DNA from 2 places in the Paracoccus angustae genome. Region 1 is predicted to be linked to the other one. Evidence: riboswitches for the same ligand, from Rfam matches in the RefSeq annotation. Region 1 holds a riboswitch; the other holds the start of a gene.
What was found. A riboswitch is a leader RNA that binds a small molecule or an ion and turns the genes downstream of it on or off. The one in region 1 is predicted to bind cobalamin.

Region 1 (3,345 bases):
TCGGGTCATCGCGGAAGCGGTTGATCGGGAAACCCGCGACGGTGGCCGCATCGGCCTTGACGATGGGCGCGGCCGATCTCGCCCCAGGCAGCGGTGGCGGCGGCGTTGTTGGACATGTTCTGCGGCTTGAACGGCGCGACCGACAGGCCCCGCCTGTCCGCGGCCCGGCAAAGGCCCGCGACCAGCAGCGACTTGCCGACATTGCTGCCGGTGCCCTGGATCATCGACGCGTGGCCCAGGGGGTCAGCTTGCCGAAGCGGCTGACCCAAGGTCTACGGCAACCATCAGAACTCGACCCCTTTCTGGGCCTTCACGCCGTCCCTGAACGGGTGTTTCAGAAGCGACATCTCGGTCACAAGATCGGCGGCCTCGATCAGCTCGGGCCTGGCGTTGCGGCCCGTCAGGCAGACATGGGTCATCGGCGGCTTTTGCGTCAGCAGGAAATCGACCACCTCGTCGATATCCAGATAGTCATAGCGCAACGCGATGTTGATCTCGTCCAGAAGAACGAAGCGGATCCGGGGATCGAGGATCTGCTGCTTGGCGATTTCCCAGCCGTTCCGGGCGGCCGCCACGTCGCGGTCGCGGTCCTGGGTTTCCCAGGTAAACCCCTCGCCCGACACGAAGAAGCGGCATTCCCCGGCGAAATGGGCCTGCAAAAGCCGCTTTTCGCCCGTTTCCCATGTGCCCTTGATGAACTGCACGACCGCGCAGGGCATGCCCCAGGCGATGCAGCGCATGATCATGCCGAAGCCCGAGGACGACTTGCCCTTGCCCGTGCCGGTATGGACGATGATCAGGCCCTTTTCCTCGGTCTTGCCGGCCATCATCTTGTCGCGCGCGGCCTTGATCCGCTTCATCTTCTCGTTGTGACGGGCAGTGGTTTCGCTGCTGTCCGTGGCGGTGTTGCTCATCATGAACTCCGGAGAAGGTCGGCCGGAGGCCACGAAACCACAGGGCAGGGCGGCAGGCAAGTCAGCGCCGGGCACCGCTGAAGAAGGCGCGCGGCGGCGGCCCGGACCCCGGCAGGATCAGCCCGCCATTGGCCGTCCGGCCTGCGCACCACAGGCCGGCAGCGATGCCGGGCGTTCCGACCACGCGCGCAGGAACTGCCAGCACGATCAGGCGAAAGGCAATTCCGGTGCCGCGCCGCGCCCTCGGTCCTTCAGCGGTCCGCCGCGAAGGCGCATGCCGAGACCGCCATGACCAGCCTGTTCGTCGCCCCCCATCGTCAGGGCGTGCTGCCGGGCCGCCGGCGGCAGAGCCTGTGTTTCGAGTGCGATTTTCCGATGTGGCAGCCCACGGCTAGCCGCTGGCAGCGGCAACGGTCAGAAACGTTGTCCCGCCCGGCCGGACCCGGATCGCCGCCGTGTCGACCTGTGCCATGTCGTCCATTCGCCTTGACAATCCCGCCGGGCCAGTACCAATGAGGACTGCTGGTTCCTGTCCCAGGACAGGTGAAAAGGGAATGCGACCGGGGTTCGCGCCTGCAACCCCAAAGCGCAGCCGCCCCCGCGACCGTGACCGGAGAGGTCGCCCGATGGCCACTGTGTGCAGCCGCGCATGGGAAGGCCGGGCGCCCGCCAGGGTATCCCCCTGACATCCGCAAGCCGGGAGACCTGCCAGCAGGACGATGTGAACCGGGCGGGGTGTCCCGGGGTGTCGGACAGGCAGCCGCGCCCGGCTGCATATCCGTGCCTTGCCCCGCCGCGAACCCTGTGGAGAGCGTGGCCGTGCAACATGCGGAGAACGTCGACCTTCTTGTCTGCACCTGTTGCCGCCGGCAGGGCGCGCCGGGCGATGCCGAGCGCGCCGGAACCCGCCTGTTCCGCCGCCTGGCCGAACGCCGCCTGCCCGGCGTGACCGTCCGGGCGGTCGAATGCCTGTCGAACTGTTCGCAGGGCTGCACCATCGCGTTGCGTGGCAGGGGGCGCTGGACCTATGTCTATGGCCGCCTGGACGACGGCGCCGATGTCGACACCGTTCTGGAAGGCGTCGCGAAATATCAGGCTACGGATGACGGCGTTGTTCCGTGGCGCGAACGCCCCGAGCATTTCCGCAGGAACTGCATCGCCCGCATCCCCCCTTTGCCCACCCTTGCCGCAGGAGACACCTGAACATGTCCAGCCTTGAAAAGCTTCCCGTCACCGTCATCACGGGCTTCCTGGGGTCGGGAAAGACCACGCTGATCACGCATCTGATGAAGAACCCCGGCGGCAGGCGGCTGGCGGTGATCGTGAACGAATTCGGCGACGTCGGCGTGGACGGCGAAATCCTGAAAGGCTGCGCGATCCCCGAATGCCCGGCGGAAAACATCGTGGAACTGGCCAATGGCTGCATCTGCTGCACCGTCGCCGACGAGTTCATCCCGACGATCGAGGCGCTGATGGCGCTGGACCCGCGTCCCGACCATATCCTGATCGAGACCAGCGGGCTGGCCTTGCCGAAGCCGCTGCTGAAGGCCTTCGACTGGCCCGACATCCGCTCGAAGATCACCGTGGACGGCGTCATCGCCCTTGCCGATGCCGAGGCGGTGGCGGCAGGGCGCTTTGCGCCCAATGTCGCGGCGGTGGACGCGCAGCGGCTGGCCGATGACAGCATCGACCATGAAACACCCTTGTCCGAGGTGTTCGAGGACCAGATCGCCTGCGCCGACATCGTTCTGCTCACCAAACCCGATCTGGCCGGTCCCGAAGGGATCGCACAGGCAAAGGCGGTCATCGCGGCCGAGGCGCCGCGCCCCCTGCCGGTCGTCGAGGTGGCCGAGGGCGCGGTCGATCCGCGCGTGATCCTGGGCCTGGGGGCTGCGGCCGAGGATGACATGGACGCGCGGCCCAGCCATCATGACGGCGCGGATGATCACGAACACGACGACTTCGACAGCGTCGTGATCGACCTTCCCGAGATTTCGGACCCTGCAACGCTTCTCGCGCGGATCACGGAACTTGCCGACCGGCAGAACATCCTGCGCGTCAAGGGCTATGCCGCCGTCGCGGGCAAGCCGATGCGGCTTCTTGTCCAGGCGGTCGGCGCACGGGTCCGCCACCAGTACGACCGTCCGTGGCGGCCCGAGGAAGGGCGGCGGGGCCGGCTGGTCGTTATCGCCGAACATGACGATATCGACGCGGCCGCGATCCGGGGTATCCTGCTGCCGGACGCCGCCACGGCGGAATAGGGCAAGGGACCGATGCACGTCATCTTCCGCGAAAGCCACGGGCTGGAGGAAACCGAGACGCCGACCGATCTGGGCCAGGCGCCCGCCGATCTGGTCGTGCTGTCCTTTTCCGACAGCGACCTTGGCGCCTTCGCGGCGGGCTGGCACCGGGGCAACGGGGCCGAGGGAGG
Region 2 (3,345 bases), on a different contig from region 1:
CAGCCGTGCCATAGCCGCTGACCCACTGGTAATCCTCGTCAAGGACGTTCTCCAATCGCAGATAGGCGGTGGCATTGCCGCGGACGGAATGGCTGACCAGCAGATCGACGGTGGTGAAGTCGTCCAGGCCCGCCGCCCGCCCGGCCACGTGTTGCAGGTCGATGCCTGCCGTGGTGCCGGTGGCGAAGGTCGTCTCGGCGCCCAGGTTCAGGACGCGTTCGGGCGCCCTGGCCCAGTCCGGCACGTCGGTCTGATTGTCGATAAAGGAATAGCTGGCTGTCAGCGCATGGCCCGCGCCGAAGGCGTAACGGCCGTCGATCTCCACGCCCCGGCGGCGGGCGATGCCGGGCACCTGGTTATAAAGGTCGTCGTTCCAATCCGAGGGCGTGCCGTTGTCATCGAAACCGATCAGATTGTCCGTCTTCAGCCAAAAGGCCGTCGCGCGCAGGTGGCTGTCGCCCCATTGCTTTTCGACGCCCAGTTCGTAGGTGCGGCTTTCCTCGGGTTCCAAGGTCGCGGTGCCGTAGAACGGGTCGAACAGCTGGTAAAGCGACGGCGCGCGGAAGCCGTTGCCAAGCGCCCCGCGGAACAGCAGATCGTTGTCGGCGCGGTAAACGGCGGCCACGCGACCCGACGTGAAGCCGCCAAAGCGGGAATGGTCGTCGCGGCGCAGCGAGGTGGTGATGTCCATGTCGTCGCTCAAGGCGGTGGTCGTTTCAACGAAAACGCCGGTCAGGCGGGCGTCGCCGTTGCCTTCGGCTTTCTCCTTTTCGGTATCGGCGCCGAAGACGGCCCGGACGCCCGGGGCCAGATCGGCCGCGCCCTGCCAGGAAAGCCTGGTGCGGGTGCCGGCATAGGACACGGGAAAGCCGTTGTAATAGCTGTCGCGGCTGATGCGATAGCGGGTCAGGGCGATGTCGTGATCCACCGCGCCGGTGCTGAACCGGGCAAAGCCGCGCAGGCCGTAGGATTCGTTTTCCGAATAGTCGTCGCCCGGCGTGCCCGCCACGTCGCTGAAATCGTCGAAGTCGGCGGTGCTGTCTTCCCAGAAGCCGTTGAAGCCGATGGTGACGCCGTTGTCCAGCCGATGCGCGCTGTAGAAGGACAGGCGCGTCGCCTCGTACCCGTCTTCCTCGAAGTTGCCGTTGTTCTCGTCCAGGGCGGAAAAGCCGTCGGTGCGGACATGGCTGACCTGGAAGGCCAGATCGGTGCCGTCGCGGCGCAGCGTCGCGCCATAGCTGGCGGTCAGGGTGTCATAGCTGCCCGCCTCGATCCCGAAGTGGTGGCGCAAGCCGTCCTCGGTCGGGCGGAGGGATTCCAGCGTCAGGACGCCGGCGATGGCGCGCGACCCGTAAAGCGCGGATTGCGCGCCGCGCAGCAATTCGACCCGGCCGATGCCCGCCGTGATCTGGCCGCCGATGTCGTAGGCCGGGGTCGGGGCGGTCGCATCCGAAACCTCGATCCCGTCGATCACCACGGGAACATAGCGGCCCGGCGCGCCGCGAACCTCCAGAAATCCCGTGGTGCCCAGCGGCCCTTGCTGGCGCAGAGTGACGCCGGGCAGTCTTGTCAGGCTGCGCGACAAGGGCTGGCCGGCGCGGCCTTGCAGGTCGTTTTCCGTCAGCACCGAGACGGAACTGCCCGAGCGGCTCAACTCGACAGGTTCGCGGTTGGCGGTCAGGGTGATGTCGTCCAGGACGATGGCGTCCCGGGGGGCGTCCTGCCCGGAGGCGGACAAGGCGGTGGTCAGAAACAGGGCTGCGGTCAGGGTCGGGACCAGGGGTCTTGGCGTCACGAAGGACATCCTTCCAGAAACCCGGGCGGGGCCGGGCGCGATGCGGTTCGTCCGGGGAATGAACCCGCCGGACAGCGACACCACCACGACGGAAGTTTCCGTTTCCGGCGCGCCCCTCGCACGCCGTCAGGGTGATCGCGTTCGGCAGGTCTCCTGACTTGCGGGTCATCGCTTGGCCGGGCCTTCCCATCCCCAATCGGGAACAGTGGCGTTGTCCGGCCCGGCTCTCCGCTGACAGTTGCGGGGGCAGTCGCGGATTCGCACCGCGTTCCCTTTTCAACCGGGCTTCAGGCCCGGAACCGAGGCAAGGCCGCCTTAGCCCACAAGGCCGCGCTCAGGCAAGGGCAATCAGCCCAGCGAGGCCACCCATTCGGGCACCGTACGGCTGGCGGGGCCGACAATGCGGCGGTGGAAGTCGCGCGCGTTGGCGCTGGCCTCCAGGTTCAGTTCCAGGCATTCCGCGCCGCGCCGCCGCGCATGCTGGGCAAAACCCGCCGCAGGATAGACATTTCCCGAAGTGCCGATGGCCGCGAACAGGTCGGCGGTTTCCAGCGCCTCCCAGATCCGGTCAAGGCCATAGGGCATCTCTCCGAACCAGACGATGTCGGGACGGGTCGCGGGCCGGGCGCAGGCGGGGCAGGGATCGCCGGGCGCCATGACGGCGGGCGCGGCCCAGCGGTGCCCGCAGGCGGCGCAAAGCGCGCCGTTCAGCGTCCCGTGCATGTGGATCACGGCGGGGCTGCCCGCGCGTTCGTGCAGGTCGTCGACATTCTGCGTGACCAGCGTCAGGTCGTGGCGCCGCGCCAGATCGGCCAATGCCAGGTGCGCGGCGTTGGGCCGCGCCGCCGCGGCATTGGCGCGGCGCATGTTGTAGAAGCGGTGAACCAGCGCGGGATCGGCGGCGAACCCTTCGGGCGTCGCCACGTCCTCGATCCGGTGGCTTTCCCACAGGCCGTCAACGGCGCGAAAGGTCGCAAGGCCGCTTTCGGCGGAAATCCCCGCGCCGGTCAGAACGGCGATGCGCAAGGCGCGGGCTTACCGGCAATAGGCCTCGGCCCGGGACGCGAACCGCTTGTAGCGCGCCCAGAAGGCGTTGTCGCGGTCGCTTTTCGACATGCGGACCTCTTGCGCCTCGTGCGGGTCGCGGAAGAAAGAGGCGGCGCGGCGCTGATCGGCCCGCGACAGGGTCTGGTTCGCGACCTGCTGGATGCAGCCGCAAAGCGGCGCGTTGCCGCGCGCGCGGTCGGACCGGACGCAGGCGTTGTCGATGGGGCCCGCCACGGCCAGGGGCGCGGTCATCATGATGGCGGCGGCCGCGATGACGAAACGGTTGAGCATGGAACTGTCTCCTCGGTTGCCTTGTCGGATGGCGGGGGCCGGTTGAACCCGGTCTGCGATGCCCGTCCGGCTGCGATCCTAGCAGCAACCGCCCGCCCGCTCAATCATGCGGTGTGCCGCGGGCTTTGGCTGACGCGCCAGGACGTTGCGGTTCTCAGGCGGCCGCGACCTCGTAGCCCGCGTTGCGAATCGCCTGAACCGCGCGGTCCTTG

Region 2: linked by a shared signal. The riboswitch ahead of ACFOM8_RS10635 (TonB-dependent receptor plug domain-containing protein) and the one ahead of ACFOM8_RS11465 (DUF1636 family protein) in region 1 are both predicted to bind cobalamin.

What each region holds. Positions count from the first base shown of each region.
Region 1 covers NZ_JBHRXY010000008.1:6,685-10,029, forward strand. Annotated here, with positions in the region: gene ACFOM8_RS23115 (nucleotide-binding protein) at 6-224, opposite strand; gene cobO (cob(I)yrinic acid a,c-diamide adenosyltransferase) at 285-914, opposite strand; cobalamin riboswitch at 1,421-1,641, shown strand; gene ACFOM8_RS11465 (DUF1636 family protein) at 1,734-2,117, shown strand; gene cobW (cobalamin biosynthesis protein CobW) at 2,120-3,175, shown strand; gene cobN (cobaltochelatase subunit CobN) at 3,188-3,345, shown strand, end outside.
Region 2 covers NZ_JBHRXY010000007.1:28,351-31,695, reverse strand. Annotated here, with positions in the region: gene ACFOM8_RS10635 (TonB-dependent receptor plug domain-containing protein) at 1-1,795, opposite strand, end outside; cobalamin riboswitch at 1,922-2,114, opposite strand; gene ACFOM8_RS10630 (NAD-dependent deacylase) at 2,144-2,821, opposite strand; gene ACFOM8_RS10625 (hypothetical protein) at 2,831-3,133, opposite strand; gene ACFOM8_RS10620 (heavy-metal-associated domain-containing protein) at 3,288-3,345, opposite strand, start outside.